Regions from separate parts of the Paenibacillus lutimineralis genome, predicted to be linked through region 1. Evidence: predicted binding sites of a transcription regulator. Region 1 holds the regulator's gene; each other region holds the start of a gene.
The links. The regulator Rex, encoded in region 1, represses fermentation and respiration genes when NADH is low (regulators of the CRP and FNR family bind a similar motif). The targets are predictions, from matches to a motif close to TTGTGAAATATTTCACAA.

Region 1 (3,945 bases):
ATCTTCCATTATTAACGGAGGTCGTACCATTTCCGTTCCAGGCCGCTATCTTCAAGGGAAGGCAGCATTATTTGTGTTTGCGCAAATTTGAACATAAAATAAATAGAAGAGATTTCACAACCCCAAAAGAAGAGGTGATGACGGCCGCACAAATGATCGTGTGGCTCGCTCAGACGGAAACCGGGGATGATGAGGAGCTAAATCTCGGAAATCGCGGCAGCGATTTCTGGGAAACAGTGGCTAGTGAATCCGATTCTTGTCTTGGACGTTCCTGCCCTTGGTTCCGCAAATGCTTCTATCACCGTGCCAAGCATGAAGCGGGTGTAGCCGATGTCGTCATAACGAATCACTCCAAGCTGTTCACCGATATTCAAGCAGGACATCAGCTTCTGCCAAGCTATGATCGCTTGGTCATCGATGAGGCCCATCATCTTGAGGATGTTGCCGGCAAGCATCTTGGCTTGCAGCTTAAATATTTTACAGTTATCCATACTCTGACCCGATTGTTCAAGGACAGCAAGACGGGACAGCTTCCATCCTTGCACTTCATGCTCCAGCAAGCGGGAGCAGAAGCGGCGATGAAATGGATGACGGTCATTGACGAGATGTATCCGTCATTGATCGAGGTGAAGGAGAATTGGGATAAACTAAGCGAATTGTTGTTCGCTTTAATACCTGAGCGTTCCGATGCGGCCCCTGGAGATCCGGGGCAGTTCGTAACGCGGCTTCTGCCCGATAAGAAGCCCAAGTCCTGGGATGCTCTAACTACATTGGAAAACTCGATATATATTACCTTGGGGGATATCCTCCGCAAAGGCGAGCGAATGGTAGCTGAAATCCGAGAGGAACAGGATGACTACGGTGCTGAGAGCTTGATTACGGATATCAGCGGACTGTTCAAGGATTTGGCTAATGAACGTGAGACGCTCCGTTTCTTCATGAAACTGGAGGATGAGAATACGGTATATTGGCTTGAAGCTAATGGGAACTACCGCAATCGTTCATTGCAGATTTTTGCCGTACCGATTGATGTCAGCGCTCAATTAAAGGCATATTTCTTCGATAAGAAGAAGAGTGTAGTTATGACTTCGGCGACATTGACCGTTGATAAATCGTTTCAATATGTCATTGAACAGCTCGGTCTTCAGGAAGCGGCTAATACAGACCGTTTGATGACGGCGATGCTGCCTTCTCCATTCAATTATAGGGAGCAAGCATTAGTGCTCATACCGCGGGATTTCCCGAGTGTTAAGGGCAGCGTAGGCGATGATTATTTTATTCAGACTCTGGTGCGTTCTTTGGCGGATACAGCAATTGCTACCAAGGGGCGGATGCTTGTTCTTTTCACATCCTATCGGATGCTGCGACAAGTATATGACCCATTAAAAGAGCGGCTGTCCGATGAAGGAATCACCGTCATTGGACAGGGTATGGATAGTGGCAGCAGAACGAAGTTGACCCGTCGTTTTCAAGGGCAGCAAGCATCGGTGCTGCTCGGGACGAGCAGCTTCTGGGAAGGCGTAGATATTCCTGGCGAAGCATTGACGAGCCTGGCGATTGTCCGCCTGCCGTTCCAGCCGCCGAATCACCCGCTGGTTGAGGCTAAGAGTGAGCGGCTTCAGAGGGAGAAGAAGAACCCCTTCATGAAGCTGTCGGTGCCTCAGGCGGTTATTCGCTTCAAGCAAGGGTTCGGGCGTCTAGTCCGATCTTCTGCGGATCGAGGAATTGTCGTTGTATATGATACTCGCATCTTGGAATCTTATTATGGCAAATACTTTTTGTATTCTTTACCGGGACCGAAGATGGAGCATATGACATTATCGCAAATGGTTCCACGGATCTCAGAATGGTTAAACGATGACGAAGAGTCGTAATTTCTTCGAAATGCACCTGTAGGGGGAAAATATATGAAATCAGAAAAAATTTCAGATGCGGTTGTACGCAGATTGCCTGTATACTTGCGGTTTCTTAATGAATTAAGCCATCGCGAGGTCTTGACGGTTTCTTCCCAGGAGCTCGGACAGAAGCTGGATCTAAATCCAGCCCAAATCCGCAAAGATCTCGCTTATTTCGGCGACTTTGGTCGGAAGGGGATCGGGTATGACGTCTCATACTTGATCGAGAAAATACGGCAAATTCTGAATTTGGACCAGCAGATTAACGTGGCTCTCGTCGGAGCTGGTAATCTGGGACAAGCCTTGTCCAATTACAATACGTACGTGAAGGATAATATGCGGATTATCGCAGTCTTTGACGCCAACCCGGACAAGATCGGCAAGAAGGTCAAAGACATTACGATTCAGCCGATCGAGGAGCTGGAGCAGACGGTAAGAGACAAGCATATTCAGATCGGAATTATTACGGTACCTGATGTGGAGGCGCAGCGCGTTGCCGACCAGCTTGTTGCCGCAGGTATAGGGGCAATTCTCAACTTTGCGCCCACAATCATCAAGGTTCCTTCTGACGTGCGTATCCATGCGGCAGATTTCACAACAGACCTTATTAGTCTTGCTTATTATTTGCAGAGTGGAAAGGAATTACCGGAAAATGAGTCGTAAATGGTTGATTAAGAATGGTACATTTGCAGTGCTGGACGAGAAAAGTCCGATCGTCCATGGCTATATGCTGATCGAAGGAAATACGATTTCTTATATCGGCGAGGAGCGGCCTGAGGGCGTAGAAGGTGCGGAGACTTATGATGGCAAAGGCCTGCTCTTCATGCCGGGCCTCGTCAATTCACACGGGCATACGGCGATGTCATTGCTGCGTGGTTACGGAGACGATATGGTCCTTCAGGAATGGCTAGAGCAGAAGATGTGGCCGATGGAGGCGAAATTCACTCCTGAGGATGTATATTGGGGTGCTTCTTTATCTGTGCTGGAAATGGTCAAAGGTGGAACTACGACCTTCCTAGATATGTACGATCATATGGATCAAGTGGGTAAGGTTGTTGAGGAATCGGGCATCCGCGGTGTTCTAACACGCGGTGTTATCGGTCTCTGTCCGCCTGAACTGCAGGATCAGAAGCTGGCCGAAGCGATTCGCATTGCTCGTGATTGGCACGGGAAGGCCGAAGGACGGATTACAACAATGATGTCGCCGCATGCTCCGTACACATGCCCGCCGGATTATATTGAGAGGTTTGTGCAGGCAGCGCATGATCTTAATTTGCCATTACACACACATATGTCCGAGACACGAGCGGAGGTCCAACAAAATGTTGACCAGTATGGCGTACGTCCTGTTCAACATCTGCTTAACCTGGGCTTCTTCTCCCGTCCATCTCTGGTAGCTCATGCGGTGCATCTGACCGATGAAGAGATTGAGATTCTTGCCGCCCACAAGGTGGCAATCTCTCATAACCCGGGCAGCAACCTTAAGCTGGCTAGCGGGGTAGCGCGGGTACCGGAGCTTCTGAAAGCAGGCGTTACGGTGTCGCTAGGTACAGATGGCCCAGCGAGCAACAACAATCTCGACATGTTCGAGGAGATCAGGCTGGCCGCTTTAATCCATAAAGGGGTGTCCGGCGATCCGACGGCCGTACCTGCTCTTGAAGCTCTTCGTATGGGAACAGAGTATGGAGCGAAATCGCTCTACTTGAACAATACGGGCAAGTTGGCAGCTGGAATGAAGGCCGACATGATCGCCGTAAATACAGACCAAGCTCACTTCTTGCCGCGGACTGATTATATCTCTCATATCGTCTATTCAGCAGGTCCCAAGGACGTAGAGCATGTATGGGTCGATGGCAAGCAGATTATCCGTCACGGTGAATGTTTGACGCTGGATGAGGAGCGCATTCGTTATGAGGCGCAAACGGCCTTTGAAGGACTTCTCGGTCGGTAAGGTGGGAATTAGAACTCTAACTGGGAAGGAAGAGAAGGTTGAAGAATAGAACCAAATGGATTCTGCTCTCCATTGTGATCCTGCTGATCATCTTCTTTG
Region 2 (3,945 bases), 2.3 Mb from region 1:
TCGTACGCATCATACCTGACTCCAGGTTAAGCAGCCGTTTGCGGATATTCCGGAAGAAGAGATAAGAGAGAAGCAGGAATATCGACAGCAAGGTCAGTAAGAAGAGACCATAGAAACGGTTTTCGAATTCCCGGCCTTGCTTCAAATACTCGCGAGAGATCTTCAAAACCATGAACCCTTCCCCACGAGTCGTATTATCACCAATAAAGGCGACGGTACCAAAGGTATTCGTATTGGACACTGTCTTCATAAATTGAATCGTATTCTCGGTGGACCATTTAGCGGGCAGATCACTCTGTTTGGGTAGTTGCAGGCGCGTTCTCTCTGCACTATCTACCCAAAATAGAGAGGCCTGGGGATATTTATCCTTAATCTCACGCAGCTTGGCATCTATCTCTTCAGGCGCTTTATGACCGCCAAGTTGCTTAGCTTCTTTGTGCCACATCTCTTCCAGGTCTCCTGAATTGTATCTCAACGGCTGTTCGATTTGATGCTCAGGGAAGAAGTAGTAGTTCACAGTGAAGGAAAGAATGAGGCCGGCAGGAACCGCCACAGGAATGAATAGAAAAGCGATCGCGATAATCAGAACGTATCTCGACATCAGCGAGTTGCGAAACTTCGGCTTGTTCCAGTGACGCTGTCTCATGCCCGCACCCGGTAACCGATGCCGCGAATCGTCTCAATAATCTCCGGTGCTGCTGGGTCGCGTTCAACTTTCTCCCGTAGATGGCGGATGTGTACCATTAATGTCTTGTCCCCGTCCAGGTAGGGCTCACCCCAGACTCCTTCGTATATTTGTTCCTTGGTTAGAATTTGCCCGAGGTGTTGCAGCAGAAATTGAAAGATGTGAAACTGTTTGCCGGTCAAAATAATCTCTTCTCCGGTGTCCTGATTCACGATGATATTCTCTTTCTCGTGAATTAGTAAGTGGCGCAGCTGTAGTGGAGCAGCAGATGAAGCCCCACTGCGGCGCAGTAACACCTCAATCCGGGCCGCCAATTCCTCAGGATGAAATGGCTTCGTCAAATAATCATCAGCGAACTGCAGGCCATGAAGCTTATCATCGATCGAGGCCCGAGCCGACAGCATCAGGATCGGAATATGTGGGAACTGCTTCTTCAGACGCTGTCCAACGGTAAATCCATCAAGCCCCGGCAGCATGACATCCAGAATGACCAGATTGCTTGTCTCTGCTTCCTCCATGGCACGGTCCCCACTTGTTAACCAGGTAACCTCATAGCCCCGGCTACTTAGTTCACCGCTAATAAAGGTTCCAATTTCCTGATCATCTTCTATATATAATAAGTTTGCATTTGATACTGACATGTTAAATCCCTCCCGCCTCTATTGTGGCAAAACCAAGCCTAAAAATAAACATACATCATTATAAAATAATTTGTGATTCCAGTCACAAGGAGGCCGTGTAATGTATGTTAAGTTTTAGCTGAGAACAGTTCTCAATGATTGCAGGTAACGAGTTTATGTTCTAAAAGACTTGTTTTCAGCACCGAAGCTTCTATTTGCATTTACTAAGGTGGGATAAGTACATGGGCAAAGTTATCGATTTAAGCAAGACCGTCTACGAGTTGTGCTCATCTGATCCGGAAGTAATCGAGGTTATGGCGGAGCTTGGATTTGAGCAAATCACCCAGCCTGGTATGCTGCAGAGTGCCGGTCGTTTCATGACCATTCCTAAAGGAGCCAGACTGAAGAAGCTGGATATGGATGTAATTAAGAGAGCCTTTTTAGACAGGGGCTATAGCATAGAAGAATAAGCACTAGACCTAGATCAGTATAAATCGGAGGGGAAGAATAGTGAGCGAATTAATCAATAATCGCGAGCAAGGAGTTTCGAGGCAGACGGAACGGCAGGAGATGCTTAAAGAGATCATCAAGCAGTTGCATCAGGGGAAGAGTGTCGATGAAGTGAAAGCCCGCTTCGAAGAGGCGGTAGGCGATGTAACGGTCGCAGAGATTTCGGCTATGGAGCATGCTCTTATGGAGGAAGAAGGTATTCCAGTATCGGAGGTGCAGCGGTTGTGTTCGGTTCATACGGCAATATTTAAAGGATCGATCGAAGAGATTCATCGCTCCAGCAAGCCTGAGGATCAGCCAGGCCATCCTGTGCATACCTTCAAATTAGAGAATCGGGAGATTGAACGGCTCGTTAACTTCAAGCTGGAGCTGCATTTGGATCAGTTCCGCAAGGAGGATGCTCCTGGGACAATTATCAAGCTGCTTGAGGATTTGGGGCTGCTGCTTGATCTCGACAAGCATTACAGCCGTAAGGAGAATTTGCTCTTCCCTTATCTGGAGAAATACGGGATCTTTGGCCCGACGAAGGTTATGTGGGGAGTTGACGATGTCATTCGCGCCATGATTAAGGAAGTGAAAGGTAAGCTAAGCGATTATAAAGGCAATCAGCAGGAATTGATTACCGACTTGGAACTCGTTATTAGAGAAGTTAATGAAATGATCTTTAAAGAAGAGAATATATTGCTTCCTATGGCTCTGGAGAAGCTTACCGAGGATGAATGGTTGAAGATCGCCCGGGAGAGCGATCAAATTGGCTTCTGTCTGACGGCGCCGGATCAGGAGTGGATTCCAGAGCGGGTTCCTCTGGAAATAGAGGATACAGCTGTAGAGTCAGAGCGGGACAACGAAATTCCCCAGGGATATGTAAGGTTCCAGACGGGAATTCTCTCCGTACAGCAACTTGAAGGGGTGTTGAATCATCTGCCAGTAGATCTTACCTTTATTGACGAGAACGACGTGGTACGTTATTTCTCTCATGGTAAGGAACGGATTTTTGCTCGTACGAAGGCGGTAATCGGCCGTACGGTCCAGAATTGTCATCCGCCGCAAAGTGTACATGTTGTCAATCAATTATTGGAGGATTTCAAATCAGGGAAGAAGGATGCCGAGGATTTCTGGATTCCATTCAAGGATAAATTCGTACTAATCCGTTACTTTGCCGTGCGTAGCGAGGCTGGGGAGTACATGGGAACCTTGGAATTCACCCAGAATATCGCACCGATTCAGGCTATCGCCGGACAAAAACGAATCATGTCTTGAGCTGTTGGACTTGATGATATGAAGAGCCGCTTTAGAGGGTTCACAAGCGTGAATCCTAAGGCGGTTTTTTGTTTTTCCACAATATGTGAATCTGATCACGTCCGTAAAAAGCCTTGTTCTTATGGGCTCTTACGGAGGTCCCCTTCTCTTGACCGAATAGGAGGGTTCGCTTATAGTTGGTACGTAGGTATATCTTCATAAAAGTCATAATTTTAATTAAATCTTAAGGAACATTATAGAGGAAAAGGTGGCTTGTATCATGTCTGAAAAAATCTACATTGGCGTAGACCTGGGCGGAACGGCGATTAAAGTCGGAATTTGTAATGAAGAAGGACAGCTTCTGCATACGTATGAGGGACCGACTGAAGTGGATAAGGGCCCGGAGACGATTGTAGATAATATCGAGCGTTATGTGCGTCTCGTTGTAGAGCAATCTCCATTCAATTGGGAGCAGGTAGCAGGTGTTGGTGCTGGTGTAGCTGGCTTTACCAATGTACGCGAAGGTATCATCATTTTTGCGCCGAATGTAGGTTTGAAAGACTTCCATATTCGCCAAATATTAGAGGAGCGTCTGGACAAGCCTGTTAAAATAGACAACGATGCTAACGTAGCGGCTCTCGGCGAAGCTTGGGGCGGCGCTGGCAAAGGAATTGATAACTGTGTATGCTATACGCTCGGTACGGGCGTTGGCGGCGGCATTATTATCGATGGTAAAATCTATCAAGGTTTCTCCGGCTTGGCTGGGGAGCTTGGCCATATGTCCGTAGTTCCAGATCTGGAAGCGATTCAGTGCGGCTGCGGCAAGATGGGCTGTCTGGAGACGGTCTCTTCGGCGACCGGTATTATCCGTATGGCCAATGATGCAGTAGC
Region 3 (3,945 bases), 2.9 Mb from region 1:
TCATTGGTGACGGTACCTTGGCCTTTTAGTGGATCCTCAGTCACTACGGCCCATGCCGCTACTCCGGAGAAGCCAGGAACCGCCCAAACCAGCCTGAGCGTCTATGAGCTAAGACGGGACCTATACGAGGAAATTGGCATTCAGACGCAAATTCCGTGGTACTGGCTTGCTGCTATCGATCAATATGAACGGACCATAACCCCGCGTTCTCGTAAAAAAGTGAAGCAGGAAGATCAAACCGATCGTTTAACGAGCATCCGATTTAAGGAAGGCATTTGGTCCGGTCCTATTAATCCCGATTTGGCTGACAAAAACCTGACCACGATTGCCTTGTTCGGCGGAATTGGCAAGGATGCATCGGCGGATGGAGTCGCCGATCCGACCGATGATCATGATGCCATGTTCACGATGGCCTCTTATTTGATCAGTATTGGTTATGAGGAAGAAGACTTTCAAATCGCTCTATGGCGTTATTATCAGAATGATTCCGCGGTGAAGCGTATCCGGCAATTTGCCAAAATCTACAAAGCATTCGGACCGATCAATCCTACCGCCAGCGCATTTCCGCTTCCGATTAAAAGCATTTACACCTATCGCGATACGTGGGGAGACCGGCGTGGATGGGGCGGCCTTCGCATCCATGAAGGGACGGACCTGTTCGCCTCCTACGGCGTACCGGTTCGCAGTGTATGCTATGGAATCATAGAGACCAAGGGGTGGAATCCCTATGGCGGCTGGCGCATTGGCATTCGCGATCTGAATAATCGATATCATTACTACGCCCATCTGCAAGGATATGAGAAGAAGATCGAGATCGGCGACATGGTCACACCGGGTCAGGTCATCGGTTGGGTCGGTAGCAGCGGATATGGCCCACCGGGAACACAAGGGAGGTTTCCTCCGCATCTTCACTACGGGATTTATCGTGATACCGGGACCACAGAGTGGGCCTTCAACCCGTATCCCCTGCTTAAACAATGGGAAAAGGCCGAGCGCAGCCGCAGCAAATAAGCACCGGATTATCGATACTCCCATTTGCTACGGATTAGCATCAGCCTATTCTTTTAATGCCCCGACGATGGTATTGTGTCTTGCTCGTTCCCCTGCTCCCCATCTGTCGAGGGGATGGTTCCCTCCTCTATAGGCGAGTTGTTGCCCTCCTGCGGCAGCTCCTCGCCTGTTTTATTAGGAGCCGGTATGGCAATATTAGGCGCCCCGGCTTGATTGCCTACGGGATTGCCTTTGCTATCGTAGTAATACATCGGAACATCGCCGACGACGAGCAAGTAAGAGACAGGGATTTCGGTCTCAACAGATTGCGGCTCCATATCAAATGGAACAACGACAGCCAGCTCCGCTTTGACCCGCAAATATACCTCCACCAGGATCATATTAATGCCGGCATCCTGTTTACGGGTGCTCAAATCGACCTTCACGTCCCCTTGCGGCTCGATCTTGATCGGAATCCGCGGACCGAATGAAGCTAGAATCGGACTACCTAACGCTTGCCCCAGCGGAATCGTCTCCGACAAATGCGATACTTCCTCCAATGTGTCGCGGACTGTTGCGATCGTATCCGATGTAATCTTCATGTGGGAGGAATAGTTCAACATGAACCCAGACACTTTCCCGTTGCCATCCATCTTCCAATCGATCAACCGGTCGACTTGATCCGTATTCGCGACCTGCGAAGTGATCGCTTCATTGATCGCATCCGTGGCCATCTGCTTCACACGGATACTGGCCAAATGCATAATCGGCCCTTTCATATGCTTCTCGACATAATTATAAAACTGTAAAAATCCGAATATGGTGATCACCACGATGATTAGCCACAACCACCGTCTACTCCCAGACCTTCTTCTCGGCCGTCTCCTCCGGCTACGCCAACCCCTTCTAAATCGTAGCATCTCTCACCCTCCCAGCCAGCAGGCAACTTCTAGAGGTTTGTTGTTCAAGCCCGCTCTTGAACACACTTCTATACAAGTTATGCTGAACCTGGCCAAAAAAGAAGGACTACCATTCTGCTGTTTGCTTCAAGCCGCCTATAAACAAAAAGTCACCATTTATCATTTTAACTTTTCCATAACCTTTATTTGAAAGTAATCCATTATACTAAGATTTGTGAATTATATTACAGGTTCAATGTCATATTTATCTTGTTAGGTTAGGCTAGTGTTAAAACTCAACTTGAGGGCGGAATTCGTATTTTTATATGAATATTTGTATTGATCTACCCCTCTAGGACTGGTTCCCAGAGGGGTATTATTTTTGCAACAAAAGGGGCAAACATTCAATGGGCATTGACTTATGCTGCTAATCTTTAGTGCTATCAATCTAATTCCATTAATCGCAGGAAAGCGAGAGAGATGAGATGAGAAAACATAAATTCATTGTATTGTCCGGACTTCTTATTACTATTCTAACAGCCTCATTCCTATTTTCACTAGTCAATCATCGCTCGATCAGCCAAATGAAGAAAGATCCTGAGAATCTCCCCGTGACAAAGACATTCTTGAAGTTTGATACGGTTATCACCATTAAACTATTCGGAGACAAAGACGCGGACAAGCATTTGCAAGAGATTGACCAGCTTTTAGATCGAATCGACGGTCAGATCAATATGTACAATATGCAAAGCGTAATTAATCAGGTAAATGCGTCGGCAGGAAAAAAAGCAGTCACTGTCCCAGACGAGACCTTTCGTTTGGTAAAAAAATCGATGGAGTACGCGCATGATACAGAAGGAGCTTTTAATCCAGCAATAGGCGCTCTGGTCAAGCTGTGGGGGATTGGGAATGGCGGAGAACATCCTCCAGCAGAACACCTCATTGAACAAGCAAAGTCCCTTAGTCAGTATTCCGATATTGAATTGAATGAGAATAAAAGTTCGATCAAGTTAGTCAAGTCAGGCATGTCTATTGATCTTGGGGCAATCGGGAAAGGTTATGCCGCCGATCTGATTGCAGACTATCTGCGTGGGGAGAAAGTAGAAAGTGCGTTGATTGATCTTGGAGGTAGCTCAATTACTACAATCGGCAGTAAACCCGGCGGAGCGGATTGGCATATAGGAATACAAGAACCAGACCAATTGCGTGGTGAAGACATCGGGACTATTCCGCTTAAGAATAATACGATCAGTACCTCCGGCGTCTATGAACGATATTTTGTTTTTGATGGAATTCGCTATCACCATATACTCGATTCAAAAACAGGAGTTCCCACACGCAATGGAATTCTTAGTGTGACGATCATTGGTGGCACAGCTGCAGCAGGGGATGCCTTAACTACAGCCGCAATTGTCAAAGGACTAAAAGAGGGAATCTCCTATTTGGAGAAAAAAACTGACACAGAGGGCATATTTATTACAGAGGATAAAAAGATCTATATAACTTCAGGGCTGCACGGAAAATTCAAACTAACCAATCCCAACTATACGCTTGCAACCTTAAATTAAGATAGGGCCGTCAACACTGACGGCCCTCATTCATTTTACTTAGATGATTCAACGCTCACCAGCATCGTAAAATTGTATTAAGTAGTGTTCATATAAAAAATTTAGTAAATGGTTGATGACATCAATGGATTCAGTTAAAATACCGCTGCCGCAGCCCTTCATACAACAGCACTGATGCAGCCATGGCCACATTAAGCGATTCCGCCTGACCGCGCATCGGGATGATCAGTCCGTCATCCATCAGCGCACGGACTTCTTCGCTAAGCCCACCGCCTTCACTGCCGAACAGCAGCCAGACAGGGCCGGTGAAGTCATATTCGTAGCAATTAACCGCCGCCTGCAGACTTGTGCCAGCAAGACGAATGCCTTGTTCCTTGGCTTGCGGTAGGATTTCCGATAACTGGCTGCGCAAAATCGGCAGATGGAATAATGACCCCATCGTGGAGCGAATCACCTTGGGGCTATATATGTCGGCGCTTCCTGAGCCG
Region 4 (3,945 bases), 2.9 Mb from region 1:
CCACCAGGAATTCAGTGTAGCCACCATAATTGTATTTGGGTGTTGAGCATCGACAGCCAGCCCACCGTACCCATAGTAGTTATCATCGCTAGTGCTTGACACTGGACTAATATTAGTCCAGATTCCCGTTGAGAGGTTCATCTTCCAGACCTGCCCTTTAGTCCCGTCATAGGGTCCTGCTCCATTGCTGTAAGAAATGAATAAATGCCCATTATCTGAAATGACACCATGGTGGGGGAGATAGCCTGTAGGCTGTCCGGGTACAGCTGACCATGAAGCACCACCGTCAGAGCTGTGGTATACGCTTTCATTTTTGTCGACGACCCCAACATAGATGCTCTGGGTTGCCTGGTTGGCAGCTCCGGTGGAAGGATCAAAGGCAATCCAGGCAAGACCAATGATGTCGCTCTGATATTCGTTGCTGGGATCCTCGACATAGGTCCCAGGATTCAGGAAGGTGGTCACTTTGCTCCATGTAGCTCCGTAATCGACGCTTCGCCATAGTCCATTGCCGCTTCTTGCACCGAAATAGAGAGTGCTGTTCTTATTTGGGTCAATGACGAGCCGCTCTCCCATCGAACGTCCAGGCATATTGCCGCCAACCTTGAAGGGTAAGCTTGTGCTTTCCCATGTCTCACCACGGTCGGTAGAACGTAATATGCTGCCGTTGTGAGGATCCCAGCTATTCGTATAGGTTCCTACGGCTAAATAGAGGCGGTCCGGGTCAACTGGGTCTGTGGCCAGGGCGTCGACGCCAGTCTTGCCCCATTCCTCGAAGCCCATCCAATCCAACAGCTGGACCCAGCTATTATCGACCGGATTCCAGCGATAGGCGCCCCCGATATCCGTTCTGGCGTAGATCAGATCAGGTTCGGATGAATTAAAGATGATACCAGGGACAAATCCGCCGCCTCCCCCAGTCACAGCCTTATTCCACACATAGGCCTCGTCAGCTGCGGCTTGTGCTTTCAAGGGTGCTTCAATATAGGAAGCTCCCGCTAAGATGATAGTAAGCAGTATAATATGGAAACCCCTGAGCAATCTGTTATTCCCCAACTTGAAAACCTCCCGATTCGATTATTTTGGAAGATAGGTGGTATTTGATTCTCAAAAGGCCGATGAACAACGGTTCTTTCTATCACCTTCTTTCATTGAAATACAAGTCTGTCTCCCTGGTGAGGTGGATTGTGGAAAGGCCCAAGCCTTTGTAGTGGGATCAACCCCGAACTTAGAAGCTCACGGAGAATAATGGACCCTTTGCCAACAGACTAACTGAACACGACAAGGGGATCAATAATATGTAATAAACACCACTAATTTCTATATGAAAAAATTTAAAAATCAGGTGATAATTAGTGGTTTTGTTTTATAAGAGCAAGCCGTTCCTAACGGGTTTTCTTATATAGCTTTCACTCCTAACGGATAGCCGATATAATGAGGATTAATATACTCAAGGGATATCAACACTTCATGAGACCTGAGACCAACCAGGAATCCATGATATCAATATGAATGACCGCCAGAAATTTGGAGGTGAAGGGCTTTGGAACTGAGACAGATTCAATATTTCATTGAGGTAGCGAAGCTTGAACATGTTACAGAAGCGTCTTATGTGCTGCATGTATCACAGTCTGCGGTAAGCCGGCAAATCTTCAAGCTGGAATCGGAATTGGGAGTTGATCTGTTCATCCATGAGGGACGCAAAGTGAAGCTGACGCCGATCGGACGGCTATTTCTGTCCCATATGGAACAATTAATGAAGGTCATTGACAATGCCCAGCAGGAGATTAACGAATTCCTGGATCCGGAACGCGGTACGGTTCGCATCGGATTTCCCAGTAGTTTAGCGGCGCAGATGATTCCGAAGGTTGTCTCGGCCTTCCGTGAACGCTATCCTGCAGTTCATTTCCAATTGCAACATGGTTCCTACAAGGAGCTTGTGGAGTCGGTGATTCAGGGCGACATGAATCTGGCGATTATGGGGCCTGTACCACAGCATGAGCCGCAGATTAAGAGCGAGATTCTATTTCAGGAGAAATTTGTGGCTATGATGCCGGCAAATCATCGATTGGCCGAGAAAAACGCTATTCGTCTTAGTGAATTGAAGGACGATTACTTTGTACTGTTCCCGGAAGGATTCATTCTAAGAGAGATTGTGGTGGATGCTTGCTCGAAGTTGGGCTTCAAGCCGAAAGTTGCTTTTGAGGGTGATGACCTCGATGCGATCAAGGGCTTGGTAGGGGCGGGGATGGGACTGACCATTCTACCGGAGATCGCTTTGAACGAGCATCTCGCCTCCACGATTATTACTTTACCGGTCGTTGAACCCGTCGTTACAAGGGATGTCGGGGTCATTATTCCTGCTAATCGTGAGCTGCCGCCGACAGAGAAGCTGTTCTATGAGTTTCTGAAGAATAATTCGGATATGTTCGGATTCGATAGCAGTTTTGATCAGAAATAAGCATGATAGCAGGCTCCGCCGCCATGCATAAATGATACCTGGGTTTCCTGATATTAGGGATCAATATATGCCGAATTTGTTAACTTGAAATAAACGCTGTGATATTTGTCATTAAGTTCATAACTTAATGACTTTTTTTATTGAAAATGTGGTAAAATTAATTATGGGTGTTCAAGTGTGAGGAATTGTTCAGTTTTTCACTAACTTTTATTAAGCGAGAAAGGCTATGGGGGCCTCTAACTCTCCCAAATTCAAGCATTGTTGCTTATCGCAAAGGAGAATTAGCTATGTCAGAAGCGATCACAGAAACGAAGTCTGAGCAAGAGACAGTATCGTCCAATCAAGGTGGACGGGATATTATTGATCAACTGTTAACCCCTGAAGTTCAGGAATCATTGACAGCCCTGGTACAGCAGCTTCCGAAGTTGACCGAGCTTGTTAATGTGATGACGAAATCTTACGATTTTGCTAAATCTGTATCTTCAGACGAGATCCTCAAGAACGATACGATTGGGGCTATCACAGAGATCGCGGGACCGGTTAAGGACAAGGTGAAGCATATCGCTGCCAATGTGATCGAAGCCAAGGATCGTGCAGATGCGAGCCAAGAGGTTATCGGTCTTTTTGGTCTGCTCAAAATGCTTAAGGATCCTGAAGCACAGAAGATCTTCCGTTTCTTTAATGCTTATCTGCAAGTGGCCGGAGAACGTAATAATCAGAAATGAGATTTATATAAGTGTGAGTCCAAAATATTAACTAATGCATGAACGGAGGACGGAGTCATGTCAAAACATATTGTCATCTTAGGTGCCGGTTATGGCGGTGTTCTTAGCGCTTTGACCGTTCGCAAATATTTGCAAAAATCAGAAGCACGGATCACTGTAATCAATCAGTTCCCTACTCATCAGATTATTACTGAGTTGCATCGTCTGGCAGCAGGTAATATCTCTGAACGCGCAGTTGCATTGCCTTTGGAGAAGGTATTCAAAGGCAAAGATATCGATCTTCGCATCGCCAAGGTTGATAAATTCTCCGTAGACAATAAAGAAGTGAAGCTGTCTGACGGAACTACACTGAGCTATGATGCACTTGTAGTTGGTCTGGGCAGTGTGACCGCTTATTTCGGAATTCCTGGGCTGGATAAGTACAGCATGGTATTGAAATCTGCGGAAGATGCCAACCGTATTCACCGTCATATCGAAGGTAAGATTGCGGAATACGCGAAGACGAATAACGAAGCTGATGCAACGATTCTGATCGGTGGCGGCGGTCTGACTGGTGTTGAACTGGTTGGCGAGATTGCTGATGGAATCCCTGCACTTGCTAAGAAATACGGAGTTGATCCGAAGAAGATCAATCTGTTCCTCGTTGAGGCAGGTCCTAAGATCCTTCCGGTATTGCCTGATGTACTGATCCAGCGCGCTACAGCTAGCCTCGAAGCACGCGGCGTGAAGTTCCTTACTGGCCTTCCTGTTACCAATGTA

Region 2: a site for Rex is predicted at 1,397-1,414, ahead of EI981_RS00920 (DUF1858 domain-containing protein). Genes of this name have one in related genera too.
Region 3: a site for Rex is predicted at 2,123-2,140, ahead of EI981_RS24015 (FAD:protein FMN transferase). Genes of this name have one in related genera too.
Region 4: a site for Rex is predicted at 2,647-2,664, ahead of EI981_RS26975 (DUF1641 domain-containing protein). Genes of this name have one in related genera too.

The regions. Positions count from the first base shown of each region.
Region 1 is NZ_CP034346.1:2,494,455-2,498,399, forward strand. Features, by position in the region: gene dinG (ATP-dependent DNA helicase DinG) at 1-1,874, shown strand, start outside; gene EI981_RS10555 (redox-sensing transcriptional repressor Rex) at 1,908-2,558, shown strand; gene EI981_RS10560 (amidohydrolase) at 2,548-3,846, shown strand; gene EI981_RS10565 (cell wall elongation regulator TseB-like domain-containing protein) at 3,885-3,945, shown strand, end outside.
Region 2 is NZ_CP034346.1:193,871-197,815, forward strand. Features, by position in the region: gene EI981_RS00910 (HAMP domain-containing sensor histidine kinase) at 1-646, opposite strand, end outside; gene EI981_RS00915 (response regulator transcription factor) at 643-1,326, opposite strand; gene EI981_RS00920 (DUF1858 domain-containing protein) at 1,548-1,775, shown strand; gene EI981_RS00925 (DUF438 domain-containing protein) at 1,816-3,075, shown strand; gene EI981_RS00930 (ROK family glucokinase) at 3,335-3,945, shown strand, end outside.
Region 3 is NZ_CP034346.1:5,421,874-5,425,818, forward strand. Features, by position in the region: gene EI981_RS24005 (M23 family metallopeptidase) at 1-1,011, shown strand, start outside; gene yunB (sporulation protein YunB) at 1,065-1,838, opposite strand; gene EI981_RS24015 (FAD:protein FMN transferase) at 2,375-3,457, shown strand; gene EI981_RS24020 (TrmH family RNA methyltransferase) at 3,588-3,945, opposite strand, start outside.
Region 4 is NZ_CP034346.1:6,051,372-6,055,316, reverse strand. Features, by position in the region: gene EI981_RS26985 (X2-like carbohydrate binding domain-containing protein) at 1-1,023, opposite strand, end outside; gene EI981_RS26980 (glutamate biosynthesis transcriptional regulator GltC) at 1,544-2,461, shown strand; gene EI981_RS26975 (DUF1641 domain-containing protein) at 2,749-3,186, shown strand; gene EI981_RS26970 (NAD(P)/FAD-dependent oxidoreductase) at 3,244-3,945, shown strand, end outside.